One region of the Amycolatopsis sp. lyj-23 genome, then DNA from elsewhere that is predicted to be linked to it. Evidence: riboswitches for the same ligand, from Rfam matches in the RefSeq annotation. Region 1 holds a riboswitch; the other holds the start of a gene.
What was found. Region 1 has a riboswitch for thiamine pyrophosphate ahead of thiO (glycine oxidase ThiO). Riboswitches for the same ligand answer to the same signal wherever they lie in the genome.

Region 1 (7,133 bases):
TCCAGCACGGCGAGGTTCGCCGCGCCGCCGGTGCCGATGATCAGCCGGGACGTCAGCTTGGTCGTGCCGATGACCAGCGGTGCTTCGTCCACTTCAGCCTCCCTGGACCGCGGTGAGCACGTCGAGGACCGCACCCTTGGGCACGGCGGTGGTCGCCCAGTCGGCGCGGCGGACGACGACGCCGTCGACCGCGACGGCGATGCCGGGCCGTGGCCCGCCGGTGGTGTCGAGGACGTCGGCGACGGTGGCGCCGTCCGGGAACGCCGTCCACTCGCCGTTGAGCTTGATCTCCATCACACGTGCTCCTTCTGGTGCAGGCGGGCGGGGGACGCGGCCGCGGTGCCTTCCGGCGGCGCGTCCCCTTCGAGCCAGGCGACCACGGCGTCCGCGGTCACCGGGGCCATCAGCAGGCCGTTGCGGTGGTGCCCGGTTGCGGCAAAAACGCCGCTGTCCAGGACCCCGAGGTACGGCAGCGCGTCCCGGCTGCCGGCACGCAGGCCGGCGGCGGTCTCGGTGAGCTCGTACTCGGTGATCGCGGGGAAGACGCGTTCGGCGCCTTCGAGCAGCTCGCGCACGCCGCGGGCGGTGACGGCCTGGTCGAACCCGGCCTCGTACTGGGTGGCGCCGAGGACCAGCTCGGTGTCCCCGCGCGGGACGAGGTAGATCGGGCGGCCCTCGACGACGGCCCGGACGGTGTGCCGCGGCGGCGGCAGGCAGCCGCGGCGGGGCTTCAGCCGGAGGATTTCGCCCTTGAGCGGCCGGACGGCGCCGGCGAGCAGCGGGTGGAGCTGTCCGGTCCAGGCGCCCGCCGCGAGCACGACGGCCTCGGCGTCCGGAAGCTCTTCGACGCGCTCTCGCTGGAACCGCACTTGGCGGTTGACGCAGGCGTCGTACAGGGCGTGCAGGAGTTTCCGGTTGTCCACGGCCAGGTCACCGGGCACGTGGAGTCCACTTCGGACGGACCCGATGCCGGGTTCGAGCCGCTTGGCCGCCCGGCCGGTGAGCCGCTCGGCCGCGCGGCCGAGGTCGTGCAGGTGGGTCGCCAGGATGTCCAGGTAGCCGGCGTCGGCGCTGTCGAAGGCGACGACGAGAGTCCCGTGGCCGGCCAGGCCGGGGTCCAAGCCCTCTTTCCGCAGGTCATGGGCGAAGTCCGGCCAGCGTCTCAGCGACTCTTCGCCGAGGCGGAGGACGTCCTCCTCGCCGGGCCACGCCTCGGTGACGGGGGCGAGCATGCCGCCGGCCAGCCAGGACGCGCCACCGCGGGCGGGTTCGGGGTCGTGCAGGGTCACTTGGTGGCCACGCGCGGCGGCGCGCCACGCGACGGACAGGCCGATCACGCCGCCGCCCACCACTGCCAGGTTCGTCATGGGATCACGCTCCCTGCGCCGGCATGACCCGGATCAGGTTCCACGGTCGGAGCGGCAGCTCCCTCTCAGCCCGTGCCTCGGGCTCCCGTGCGGACACGTCCACCTTAACCGGCGCGGTACCGTCGCCGCTATGCCCGCCCTCTCCGGTGACAAGATCCGCGCCCGCCTCGACTCCGCGCGCCTGTACCTCTGCACGGACGCCCGTACCGGCCGCGGCGACCTGGCTGCCTTCGCCGACGCGGCCCTCGCCGGCGGCGTCGACATCATCCAGCTGCGCGACAAGACCGGCACCCTGGAGGCGGCCGGCGAGATCGCGGCGCTGGAGGTCCTGGCGGAGGCGTGCGCCCGCCACGGCGCGCTGCTGTCGGTGAACGACCGCGCGGACGTGGCTTTGGCGGTCGGCGCGGACGTGCTGCACCTGGGCCAGGACGACATCCCGGTGCCGCTGGCCCGCCGCATCCTGGGCGACGACGTGGTGATCGGCCGCTCGACGCACTCGCTCGACCAGGCCCTCGCCGCGGCCGCGGAACCCGGCGTCGACTACTTCTGCACCGGTCCCTGCTGGCCGACGCCGACGAAGCCGGGCCGCCCGGCCCCGGGGCTCGACCTGGTCCACGCGACGGCGGCGTGGGCGCCGGACCGCCCGTGGTTCGCGATCGGCGGCATCGACGGCGACCGGCTGCCTTCGGTGCTGGAGGCGGGCGCCTCCCGGATCGTCGTGGTCCGGGCGATCACCGAGGCCGAGGACCCCGAGGCCGCGGCGCGCGAACTGCGGGCGCGCCTGCCCTGAGTCAGGGCGTCGGCGTCGGCGCGGCACCCTTGCTGGTCGGCGGGGTCGCCGTGGTGGCCGGGGCCGAGGTCGACGGCTGCTCGCTCGTCGTGCTCGGGGTGGTCGTCGGCGTCTCGGACGACGTCGGGGCGGTCGAGGTGCCCGTCGGGGCCGTGGTCGTCTCCGTCGGGGACACCTGGGTGTCGTTCGTCGAGGTCGGCGGGGTCGTCGCCGGCGTCTTGTCCTCCTGGCCGGAGCTGCCGCCGAACAACTTGCCGACGCTGGCACCCGTGCCGCCCGCGACCTTGCCGCCCGAGGCCGCGTCCACGCCGATCATCGAGAGGATCGCCACCGCGAACGCCACCACGCTGGTGCCGATGATCAACGGCCACCGCAGCTTCCGCAGCCGTGCGGACAGCGGTGCCGTCTCGGGCTTCGCCAGCCGGACCGTGGGCTGGTCGGTGATGGGTACCTCGGCCGGCGCCTCCTCCGCGTGCCCGCGGCGCCGGATCCCCGACGTCGCCAGCTGGCGCGCCCGCAGCGCCGCCTCCCGCGTGCGTTCCAGTGAGCGGAGGTAGAGCTCACTGCCGACCGTCGACACCACGCTCGCGACGCCGGCACCGATCACCGTGCCCGCCACGCCCAGCGTCGAGCCGAGCAGCGCCGCGGTCACCGCCGCCAGCGCCGCCGCCATGACCTGCGCGATCCGCAGGCCCGACTTCTGTTCCTTTTCCTCCGCTGCCGCTGCTTTCTCCTTGCTCATGATCCCGATCTAGGTAGGCCGTGTTTCTCCCCTGTCCAACGTCTAAGGCGCGTGAGGCACTCCCCTCGTTGCCACGGCGTGAGGAGGACCACTCCGTCTGTCCATAATAGACACTCCATGTCGAACGCTTTCTTGACATACTCGGCACATGGAACTGGTGACGATCTCTGACATCGAGGCCGCCGCGAAGCGCGTCGCCGATGTCGCCGTGCGCACGCCCCTGCTGCTCCAGACGTGGGATCCCCGCGGGACCCTGTGGCTCAAACCCGAAAACCTGCAACCGGTCGGGGCGTTCAAGGTCCGCGGCGCGTTCAACGCCATCGCCGGTCTCGACGACGCGGCGCGCGCCCGCGGCGTCATCGCGTACTCCAGCGGCAACCACGCGCAGGCAGTCGCGTACGCCGCGCAGCGGTACGGCGTGCCCGCGGTGATCGTCGTGCCGGACGTCACGCCGCGGATCAAGGTCGAGGCCACCCTCTCTTACGGCGCCGAAGTCATCGAGGTGCCGATCGGCGAGCACGAGGGCAAAGCGCGTGAACTGGCCGCCGAACGCGGGCTGACCCTCGTCCCGCCGTTCGACGACGCGGCCATCATCGCCGGACAGGGCACCGCCGGCCTGGAGATCGCCGAGGATCTGCCGGACGTCGACGTCGTGCTGGTCCCGATCAGCGGCGGCGGCCTGGCGGCCGGCGTCGGTACCGCGATCCGGGCCCGCTGCCCGCGGGCGCGGGTGATCGGCGTCGAGCCCGCGCTGGCCGCGGACGCCGCCGACAGCCTCCAGCGGGGCGAGCTGGTCCGGTGGCCGCAGGCCGACCGCGCCCGCACGATCGCCGACGGCCTGCGCTCGCAGCCGTCGGAGCTGACCTTCGCCCACCTGCGGGAGGTCGTCGACCAGATGGTGACGGTCTCCGAGGAGGAGATCCGCGAGGCGGTCCGCGTCCTCGCGGCCAAGGCCCGGCTGGTGGCCGAGCCGAGCGGCGCGGTGACGACGGCGGCGTACCTGTCCCACGCCGACGAGCTGCCGTCCGGGAAGACGGTCGCACTCGTCTCGGGCGGCAACGCCGACCCGGCGATGTTCGCCGAAATCCTGGCAGGCTGACCCGGCCCCAGCGCCCCAATGTGGCCTTCGGTGCGTTGAATCAGCACTGCGGCGCGAAGCGCCTCCGTTGAGGGTGGCGGCGGGGGCATGGATGGAGCACCCAAGGCCGCCTTGGGGCGCTTGGGGCTAGGAGCCGGCGACGGAGGAGCCGCCGCGGATGTGCGTCGGCGGGCCCTCCACGCCGCAGTGGTAGCACTCGCCCAGGTGGGGGCACTCGTCGTTCGGCTCGGGCGCCGAGTCCGGCGACGGCGAGGACGGCGGCGCCAGGACGCCGTTGTGGATGCCCAGCGCGATCAGCCCGCCCGCGATCGCCAGGGCCGCGCAGATGACCAGCGCCGTCCGCCAGCCCGCCGTCAGTGCCACCGGGTCCGCGTACGCCTCGCCGGTCAGGCCGGCCGCCGCCGGGAGCACCGCCACCGCCAGCAGGCCACCCGATCGGGCGATCGCGTTGTTCACCCCGGACGCGACGCCGGCGTAGCGGTCCGGGGCCGCGGCGAGCACCGTCGCCGTCACCGGGGCCACCACCGTCGCCAGGCCGAGGCCGAACACCACCACCGCGGGCAGCACCGTGCCGAGGTAGGACGCGCCGGGCGCGATGCGCAGCATCAGCAGCATCCCGACGCCGACCACGATCGGCCCGACGACCAGCTGCGTGCGCGGGCCGATGCGCTGCGCGAGCGCGCCGGAACGGCCGGAGAGCAGCAACATGATCACCGTCAGCGGCAGCCCGGCCAGCCCGGCCGCGGTCGGCGAGTAGCCGAGCGACACCTGCAGCTGCATCACCAGCAGCATCATCACCCCGCCGAGCGCGGCGTAGACGACGAAGGTCAGGGCGTTCGAGAGCGTGAACGTCCGGTCCCGGAACAGCGACGGCGGCACGAGCGGCTCGCGCGAGCGGCGCTGGACGGCGACGAACGCGGCCAGCCCGGCGATCCCCAGCAGGCCCGCGACCAGCACGATCGGGTCGCCGACGCCGCGGGCGGGCGCCTCCACCAGCGCGCCGGTCACCCCCGCGAGACCGAGCGCGCCGAGCGCGGCGGCGCCGAAGTCCGGGTGGCCGGTGGCGCCGGGGTCACGGGATTCGGGGACGAACTTCCGCGCCATCAGCACCACGGCGACCGCGATCGGCACGTTGATGAGGAACGCGAGCCGCCAGGACCACACCTGCACGAGGAACCCGCCGAGCAGCGGGCCGGCGGCGGCCGCGATGCCGCCGAGGCCGGACCACGCCCCGATCGCGCGGGCGCGGGCGTCGTGCGCGAAGGACGACTGGAGGATCGCGAGCGACCCGGGCGTCAGCAAGGCGCCGCCGATGCCCTGCAGGATCCGCGTCGCGACGAGCATCTCGGTGGAGGTCGCGGCGGCACACAGCCCGGACGCGATGCCGAACCAGACGACGCCGACGAGGTACGTGCGGCGCCGGCCGTACCGGTCGCCGAGCGAGCCGGCGACGAGGATGAGCGCGGCCAGCGCCAGCATGTAGCCGTCGAGGATCCACTGGAGTCCCGCGACGGAGGCGTTGAGTTCGGCGCCGATGCGCGGCAGGGCGACGTTGACGATGGTGCCGTCGAGCATCGCCATGCCGGAGCCGAGGATGGTGGTCGCGAGCACGCCGCGGGCGGCGCCGGTACCCCACCGGATCCCGGTGTCTTCGGTGGCAGTCACCCGGTCAACTTCACAGTGACCGGGGACCGTCGTCAACCGCGCGCTTACGGCAGCAGCGTCGTCACGAACTTGTAGCGGTCGCCGCGGTAGACCGAGCGGGCGAACTCGACCGGCTTGCCGTCCGTGGCGAACGAGTGCCGGGTCAGCATCAGCACCGGCATGCCGACGTCCGCGCCGAGCATCTCCGCTTCCTGCGGCCCGGCGAGCGACGTCTCGATCGTCTCTTCCGCGCGTTCGAGTTCGACGCCGTAGTGCTCGCGTAGAACGGCGTACAAGGAACCGCCGGCCGAGACGTGCTTGCGCAGCCCGCGGAACCGGCCGAGCGGGAGGTGCGTCGTTTCCAGCGCCATCGGCTGCGAGTCCGCCAGTCGAAGGCGTCGAAGGCGGAGGATCTTCGCGCCGGTCCGGATGGCCAGCAGCTTGGCGAGGTCGCCCTCGACCGGCATTTCCTCGACTTCGAGGAGCTTCGACGACGGCTTCAGGCCCTGCTTGCGCATGTCCTCGGTGTAGGAGGACAGCTGCAGCCGCTGGGCGAGCTTCGGCTCGGCCGCGAACGTGCCCTTCCCCTGCACCCGGTGCAGGCGGCCCTCGGCGGTCAGGTCGGCCAGCGCCTGGCGCACGGTGGTGCGGGAGACCGTGAACTCCCCGGCGAGCGCGCGTTCGGTCGGGATCGGCGACCCCGGCGGCAGCACGTCGAGCAGGTCGAGGAGGTGCTGTTTCAGCGCCCAGTACTTGGGCTCGCGCTGCCCGCGCATCCCGGCGACGGCGCCCGCCTCGCCCGTGGTGGTGGTCTCCAACATGCCCGGCTCCCTATGTCTTCCCTCATCGCACGCCACGTCCCCGTAAGAAACGTACCCTTTTCCCCAAACGCGCCGCCCCTATAACATTGGTCTAGACCTGACCGACGCCGCCTGAGTCCGGTACATAATGCCGGAGGTGGAGAGGAAAATGATGACCGAACAACGGCCCGGCGAGCACATGGCCGCGGAGATCGCCCAGCAGCCGGACGTCTTGGCGGGACTGGTGGCGCGTCAGGCGGAAATCGCCGAAGTGGCGGAAAAGATCTCACACCGCCCGCCGCGGTTCGCTTTGCTCGCGGCGCGTGGATCGAGCGACCACGCAGCGTTGTACGCGAAGTACCTGATCGAGGTACTGCTCGGCCTTCCGGCCGGTCTGGTTTCCCCGTCCACGGCCACGCTGTACGGCGCGCGGCCGGACCTGCGGGACGTGCTGTTCGTCACGGTGAGCCAGAGCGGCGGCTCGCCTGACCTGATCGAGGTCACCGAAACGGCCCGGCGGCAGGGCGCGCTGACGGTGTCCGTGACCAACACGCCGGACTCGCCGCTGCGGGCGGCGTCCGAGCTCGGCGTCGACATCGGCGCCGGTGTCGAGAAGGCCGTCGCGGCCACCAAGACGTACTCCGCGACGCTGATGGCGCTGTACCTGCTCGTCGACGCGGTGCGCGGCGGC
Region 2 (7,133 bases), on a different contig from region 1:
CGACAAGGCGCTGCCGCGGCTGGAGAAGGAAGCGCGGACGAAGAAGGAGAACAAGCCCGCGCTGGACAACGCCCAGAAGGCGAAGGAAATCCTCGACGCCGGGCGCACGCTTTTCCAGGCGCAGAAGGAAGTCGACTTCGAGGCGCTGCGCGAACTGAGCCTGCTGACGACGAAGCCGTTCCTGTACGTCTTCAACGCCGACGAGTCGGTGCTCACCGACGAAGCCCGCCGCGCGGAGCTGACGAAGCTGGTCGCGCCGGCGGACGCGGTGTTCCTCGACGCGAAGGTCGAGGCGGAGCTGCTGGAACTGGACGACGAGGAGTCGGTGCGCGAGCTGCTCGAGTCGGTCGGCCAGCCGGAGCCGGGCCTGTATTCGCTGGCCCGCGCGGGCTTCCACACGCTCGGCCTGCAGACGTACCTGACGGCGGGCCCGAAGGAGTCCCGCGCCTGGACGATCCCCCAGGGCGCCACGGCCCCCCAGGCGGCGGGCGTGATCCACACGGACTTCGAGCGCGGCTTCATCAAGGCGGAAATCGTCTCGTACGACGACCTGATGGAGGCGGGCTCCATGGCGGCCGCCCGTGCGGCGGGCAAGGTCCGCATGGAGGGCAAGGACTACGTCATGGCCGACGGCGACGTGGTCGAGTTCCGCTTCAACGTCTGATCCGGCTCAACTACTGACTGTTGTTTTCATTGGACGCAGGATATGCTGCGTCCAATGAAAGCTTCGCCGAGCTTGCTGCCGCTGCTGCGTTCGCGCATGCAGGGTGAGCTGCTCGCGCTGGTCCTGCTGCACCCGGAGCGCGAGTACTCCATCACCGAGCTCGCCGACGCCTGTGGCGTCACGCCGACGGCCGCGCTGCGCGAGGTCGAACGGCTGGTCGGCGGCGGCATCCTGGAAGACCGGCGGGTGGGCCGCAGCCGGCTCGTCAAAGCCCGGACGGACACGCCGCTCTACCGGCCGCTGAGCGAAGTCCTCGCGGTCACCTTCGGGCCGCTGCCGCTGCTCGTCGAGGCCCTGTCCGGCCTGCCCGGCGTGCTGGAGGCCTACATCTACGGGTCGTGGGCCGCGCGCTACCGCGGCGAACCGGGGCCGCCACCCGGTGACGTCGACGTCCTCGTCGTCGGCTCGCCCGATCCGGACGAGCTCTTCGACCTGGCCGAGGGCGTCTCACGACGGCTGGGCCGGGAGGTCAACGTCCACCGCATCACGTCCTCGGCGTGGGCGGCGGACAGCACGGATCCGTTCCTGACCAGCGTGCGTGCGCGTCCGCTGGTCCCGTTGCCACTCGATCGGGAGACCTGATGACCCGGTGGAACCAGGGCCGCGCCACGATCGACGCGCTCATCGCGCGCGGCTCCCTCGAGCACGTCCCGGCTTCGCGGGAGGCCGCGGAGGCGGAACTCGCCCGGGCCCGCACGCACGTCGTTTCGGCGCGGCAGCTGCTGGCTTCGGACCCGGAAGGCGCCTACACGCTGGCGTACGACGGCGCCCGCCGTGCGCTGGCCGCCGTGCTGCAGAACCAGGGCCTGCGCGCGACGAGCCGGGGTGGCCACATCGCCGTCTACGAAGCGGTGCTCGCGCAGCTCGACCCGCCGCTGGGGCCGCTCCTGCGGCCCTTCAACCGGATGCGGGCCCGGCGCAACGAGGTCGCCTACCGGTCTTCCGAGGCACCGCCGGTGACCGCCGAAGACGTGACGGCCGACGTGGCGAAGGTCGAAGACCTCATCGGCCTCGCGGAAAAGACCATCCCGAACATGTCCCGGTACTGATGGCGACGGCGAAGTCCCGCCCGCTCACACCGGACGAGCGCACGACACTGGACACGGTGCTCGCCGGCGACTTCCCGGGAGCCGCCGAACTGCGGGCGCAGGCCGCGACGGCCCGCGTGACCGGGCGGTGCGGCTGCGGGTGCCCGAGCATCAACCTGGAAGTCGACCGGAGCCTGCCGACCGCGGTGGTCGCCGACGCCCCGGTCGCGGTCGAAGCCGACGCGCCCGGCGGCGGGCTCATCGTCTTCGCCGAGGAGGGGCGCCTGTCCTGCCTGGAGTACTGGACGACGGCCGACGAGCCGCCGGCCGCGTTCCCGCCGCCCGGGCGAATCGCCCGGTAGTCGGCGGGCTACCTAGCCGAGCAGGCCCAGCAGGGCGATCGCGAGCAGCACCACCGCCGGGGCGAGTGCGTTGATCCAGGCGCGCTGGGCGGCGGTCAGAGTGCTGTTCATGGCGCTGTTCCCCACGGCCGGACCGATGCTTCCGCTCCGATCAGCGCGCTGATCATGGTCCGCGTTAACAGCTGTGATCGAACTCTCAGCCGTCCAGGTGACGGCGGTTGCGGGCGGTGAACCAGAGCACTCCGCCCGCCGCCGCCACCATCGTTGCGAACGCCGTCGTCCCGACTACGATTGCCTGAGTCATCTCGTCTCCTTCCCGAAGGTTCCGGTGACTGAGAGACGTCGAAGTCGAGGAAAAGTGCACTCAGCGTTACCGAGATCACACGGCGGCGAGCACCGAGTCGATCTGGGACGCCAGGTCGAAGTCCTTCGCCGTCAGGCCGCCCGCCGAATGCGTCGAGAGCCGGAACGTCAGGGTGCGCCAGCGGATGTCGATGTCCGGGTGGTGGTCGGCGGCTTCGGCGAGCACCGCCACCCGGTCCACCACCTCGATCGCCTGCGGAAAGCTCGCCAGTTCCACTTCGCGGGCGATCACCGCGCCGGACCGCGTCCAGCCCGGGCCCAGCCGTCCGTCGGCCTCGGCGTCGCTCAAGATTTCCGTCATGTCTCCATGGTCGTCCGTCCTCGGCTACGCTGCACGGTTGCCACGGGAGTCCGGCCGGTGCCGGGCTGAGAGGCGGGTAACCGCGACCGTTCGCACCTGAGACGGATCATGCCGGCGAAGGGAGGGCTTCCCCTTCCTCGCCCGGCGAAGTGCAGGAGGGTAGATGAAACGCAGGGCTGTTCGCGCCGCGACGGCCGTCGCCGCCGTCAGCGCCGTCGCCGCGGCGTGCTCGCTGTCGAACGGTGACGGTGGCACGCAGCAGACGCCCACCGTCACCCTCGTGACGCACGATTCCTTCACCGCCCCGCAGGAGGTGCTCGACGCCTTCCAGAAGCAGTCGGGCATCAAGGTCTCCGTGCTCAAGCAGGGCGACGCCGGATCGCTGACCAACAAGCTCGTGCTGACCAAGGCCAACCCGATTGGCGACGTCGCGTACGGCGTCGACTCGACCTTCGCCTCCCGCGCGCTCGGTGAAGGCGTCTTCGACCCGTACACCAGCCCGGAGGCCGACCGCGGGCCCCAGCGCTACGCCGTCGACCCCGAACACCGGCTCTCCGCGGTCGACGTCGGCGACGTCTGCGTCAACGTCGACACGAACTACTTCACCGCCAAGGGGATCCCGGCGCCGTCGACCTACGACGACCTGGCCGACCCGAAGTACAAGGACCTGCTGGTCGCCGAGGACCCGGCGACGGCATCACCCGGGCTGGCCTTCCTCCTCGGCACCATCGCCAAGTACGGCGACACCGGCTGGAAGGACTACTGGACGAAGCTGAAGGCCAACGGCGTCAAGGTGGTCAGCGGCTGGGAAGAGGCCTACACCAAGCAGTTCTCCGGCTCGTCCGGCAAGGGGCCGCGGCCGATCGTCGTCTCGTACGCGTCGTCGCCGGCCGCCGAAGTCGGCGACGACGGCAAGCCGCGCACCAAGGCGCTGCTCGACACCTGCTACCGGCAGGTCGAGTACGCCGGCGTGCTGGCGAACGGCAAGCAGGCCGAGAACGCGCGCAAGGTCGTCGACTTCCTGCTCTCCCAGCAGTTCCAGGCGACGGTCGCGGCCAACATGTACGTCTACCCGGCGCGCCAGGGCGTCGACCTGCCGCCGGGCTGGGCGCAGGTCGCGCCGCTGCCGCAGAAGCCGGAGACGCTGCCCGCGGACCAGGTGCAGGCCGGACGCGAGAAGTGGATCGGCGAATGGCGCACGCTCGTGCAGTGACATCCGAGGCGCCGCCTCGGGCCGGGGGCTCCGCCACCCGGAGCCCCCGGAAGCTCGGGCGATGACGTCCGAAGCCGTCCGGCGCACCACCGCCCCGCCGCGGACCGCCCGCGGGCTCGGCCTGGCGCTGCTCGGGCTGGCGCCGATCGGGTTCCTGGTGGTCTTCTTCGCCTGGCCGGTCCTGGCGATCGCCGGCCGCGGGTTCGCCGCCGGCGGCCTCGACGTCGTCCTCGGCGACGCGCGGACCTGGCAGCTGGCCGGGTTCACCGTCGGGAGCGCGGCCGCGTCGACGGCGGTCGCGGTGCTGGCCGGCCTGCCGGTGGCGTTCCTGCTGGCGCGGGTGCGCCTGCCCGGCGTCGGCCTGGCCCGGACGCTGGTGCTGGTGCCGTTCGTGCTGCCGACCGTGGTGGTCGGGCTCGCGTTCCGGGCGCTGTGGCCGGACGGCGGTGTGCTGCCGATCGTGCTGGCCAACGCCTTCTTCAACGTCGCCGTCGTCGCGCGGACCGTCGCCGGGCTGTGGGCGCGGCTCGACCCGCGGACGGCCGACGCCGCCCGCGCGCTCGGCGCCTCGCCGTGGCGGGCCTTCCGGTCGGTGACGCTGCCCGCGCTGGCCCCGGCGATCGCGTCGGCGGCCGCCGTGGTGTTCCTCTTCTGCGCCACCAGCTTCGGGGTCGTCCTGATCCTCGGCGGTGCCCGCTACCGGACCCTGGAAACCGAAATCTACCTGCGGACGGTCGATCTCCTGGACCTCTCCGGAGCGGCGGCGCTGTCGCTGGTCCAGTTCGCCGCCGTCGTCGCCGCGCTGGTGCTCGGCGGGCTCGCCCGGCGGCGCAAGGAAGGCGCCCGGATCGGCTCCGGCCGGGCCCGGCGGCCGAGGGGTGGCGAGTGGTGGGTCGTCGGCGTCGCGGGCTTCGTGCTGGCGTTGCTGGTGACGCCGATCGTCGCGCTCCTCGCCGAGTCGGTGTCCACCGAGGACGGCTGGAGCCTCGCCGGGTACCGGGCGCTGACGGGCACCGGCGAGAAGGGCGCGCTGCAGGTGTCCGGCTGGGACGCCGCGCTGAACTCGCTGAAGGTGGCCGTCGACGCGACGCTGCTCGCGATGGTCGTCGGCGTGCTCGCGTCCGTCGTGCTGGTGGCGCTGCGCCGGTCGCCCGCGCGAGCCGCGCGGGGTCTCGGCGAGACGATGGACGCCGTCCTGATGCTGCCGCTCGGGGTGTCGGCGGTGACCGTCGGGTTCGGCTACCTGGTGACGCTCGACGCGCTGCCCGGCGACCTCCGGACGTCGCCCTACCTCGTCCCGCTGGCCCAGGCGCTGGTCATCATCCCGCTGGTCGTGCGGATGGTCCTGCCGGTGCTGCGCTCGGTCGACGTCCGGCTGCGGCAGGCCGCGTCGACGCTCGGCGCGAGCCCGCTGCGGGTGTGGCGGGAGATCGACCTGCCGCTGACCCTGCGGCCGCTGGTCGCCGCGGCGGGCTTCGGGTTCGTCGTGGCCCTCGGCGAGTTCGGCGCGACGAGCTTCCTCGCCCGGCCGGCGGCGCCGACGCTGCCGGTCGCGATCGCGTCGCTGATGGCGCGCCCGGGGGAGCTGAACAACCAGATGGCGTACGCCGCGTGCGCGTTGCTGATGCTCGTGACGGTGCTGGCGGTCGCCCTGATCGACCGGCTCGGCCGCGGCGGGGTGGGGGAGTTCTGATGGCGCTGTCGGTGCGGGAGCTGACTGTCCACTACGGAACCTTCGCGGCCGTCCGCGACGCCCGGCTGGACATCGCCGACGGCGAGGTGCTGGCCCTGCTCGGCCCGTCCGGTTCGGGCAAGTCGACGCTGCTGCGCGCGATCACCGGCCTCGAGCCGTCGGCCCGCGGCTCGGTGAGCTGGGACGGCGAGGACCTCGGCGCGGTCCCGGTCCACCGGCGCGGCTTCGGCCTGGTCTTCCAGGACGGCCAGCTGTTCACCCACCGCGACGTCGCCGCGAACATCGCGTTCGGCCTGCGGATGCACGGCGTGCCCCGCGCGCAGTGGGCGCCACGGGTGGCCGAGCTGCTGGAGCTGGTGGGTTTGTCGGGCTTCGAGCGCCGCCGGGTGACGCAGCTGTCCGGCGGCCAGGCGCAGCGGGTCGCGCTGGCCCGGGCGCTGGCGCCGAAGCCGCGGTTGCTCCTGCTGGACGAGCCACTGTCCGGATTGGACGCCGGGTTGCGCGAACAGCTGGCGATCGACCTGGCGGAGCTGTTGCGGCGCAGCAAGATCACGGCGCTGCTGGTCACGCACGACCAGGAGGAGGCGTTCACGCTGGCCGACCGGGTGGCGGTGCTGGACGCGGGACAGGTCCGCCAGGAGGGTGCGGTCCGGCGCGTGTGGCGCAACCCGGCGGACGACGACGTGGCCCGGTTCCTGGGCGTGACGACGTTCGCCGACGGCGTGGCGACGGGCGGAGTGGTCGGCACGGACTTCGGCGAAGTGTCGCTGCCGGACGTCGGCGACGGCCCGGTGCGGCTGGGGTTGCGCCCGCACGCGCTGCGGGTGGCCGCGGCCGGAGTGCCGGGCGAGGTCGTCGCGGCGGTCCACCGCCGGGAACACGTGCGGCTGGTGGTCAAGCTGCACGGGTCCACTGTGGACGCCGTCGCCCCGGCGGCGTCGGACCTGCGCGCCGGGGACGCGGTGAACCTGCGGCTGGACCCGGACGGCATCGCGCTCGTCGGCTGACCTACGCGGCCCAGTGGGCGAGGAGGTCCAACGCGGACTCCGACGGGCTGCCGGGCTCCGCGGTGAACGTCACCAGCCGCTGGCCGGAGGAGTCCGGCAGCTCGAAGTTCTCGAACTGCAGCGTGAGTTCGCCCGCCACGGGGTGGCGGAAGCGCTTGCGCCCGTGCGTGCGCTGCTGGACGAACCGGCCCGCCCACAACGTCCGGAACGTCTCGCTGCGCAGCGTCAGCTCGCCGACGAGCGCCGCGAGCGCCGGGTCCGTCGCGTACCGGGCGGCGACGAGCCGCAGCTGGCCGACGGTGGCCCGGGCGACGTCGTGCCAATCCGGGAACACCTCGCGGCTCGCCGGGTCCAACAGGCAGAACCGGGCGAGGTTGGCCGTCGCGAACCCGCGGAACAGCTGCGCGGACAGCGGGTTCCCGGCGAGGACGTCGAGCCGGTG

Region 2: linked by a shared signal. The riboswitch ahead of ACLJPY_RS09580 (thiamine ABC transporter substrate binding subunit) and the one ahead of thiO (glycine oxidase ThiO) in region 1 are both predicted to bind thiamine pyrophosphate.

The regions. Positions count from the first base shown of each region.
Region 1 is NZ_JAJPWN010000012.1:14,992-22,124, forward strand. Features, by position in the region: gene ACLJPY_RS28740 (thiazole synthase) at 1-92, opposite strand, end outside; gene thiS (sulfur carrier protein ThiS) at 94-294, opposite strand; gene thiO (glycine oxidase ThiO) at 294-1,367, opposite strand; TPP riboswitch at 1,361-1,466, opposite strand; gene thiE (thiamine phosphate synthase) at 1,498-2,157, shown strand; gene ACLJPY_RS28760 (hypothetical protein) at 2,159-2,899, opposite strand; gene ACLJPY_RS28765 (threonine/serine dehydratase) at 3,048-3,998, shown strand; gene ACLJPY_RS28770 (MFS transporter) at 4,125-5,663, opposite strand; gene ACLJPY_RS28775 (GntR family transcriptional regulator) at 5,708-6,463, opposite strand; gene ACLJPY_RS28780 (SIS domain-containing protein) at 6,612-7,133, shown strand, end outside.
Region 2 is NZ_JAJPWN010000004.1:42,987-50,119, forward strand. Features, by position in the region: gene ychF (redox-regulated ATPase YchF) at 1-664, shown strand, start outside; gene ACLJPY_RS09560 (ArsR family transcriptional regulator) at 719-1,306, shown strand; gene ACLJPY_RS09565 (hypothetical protein) at 1,306-1,773, shown strand; gene ACLJPY_RS09570 (hypothetical protein) at 1,773-2,114, shown strand; gene ACLJPY_RS09575 (4a-hydroxytetrahydrobiopterin dehydratase) at 2,494-2,778, opposite strand; TPP riboswitch at 2,811-2,919, shown strand; gene ACLJPY_RS09580 (thiamine ABC transporter substrate binding subunit) at 2,942-3,991, shown strand; gene ACLJPY_RS09585 (ABC transporter permease) at 4,128-5,684, shown strand; gene ACLJPY_RS09590 (ABC transporter ATP-binding protein) at 5,684-6,691, shown strand; gene ACLJPY_RS09595 (helix-turn-helix transcriptional regulator) at 6,693-7,133, opposite strand, start outside.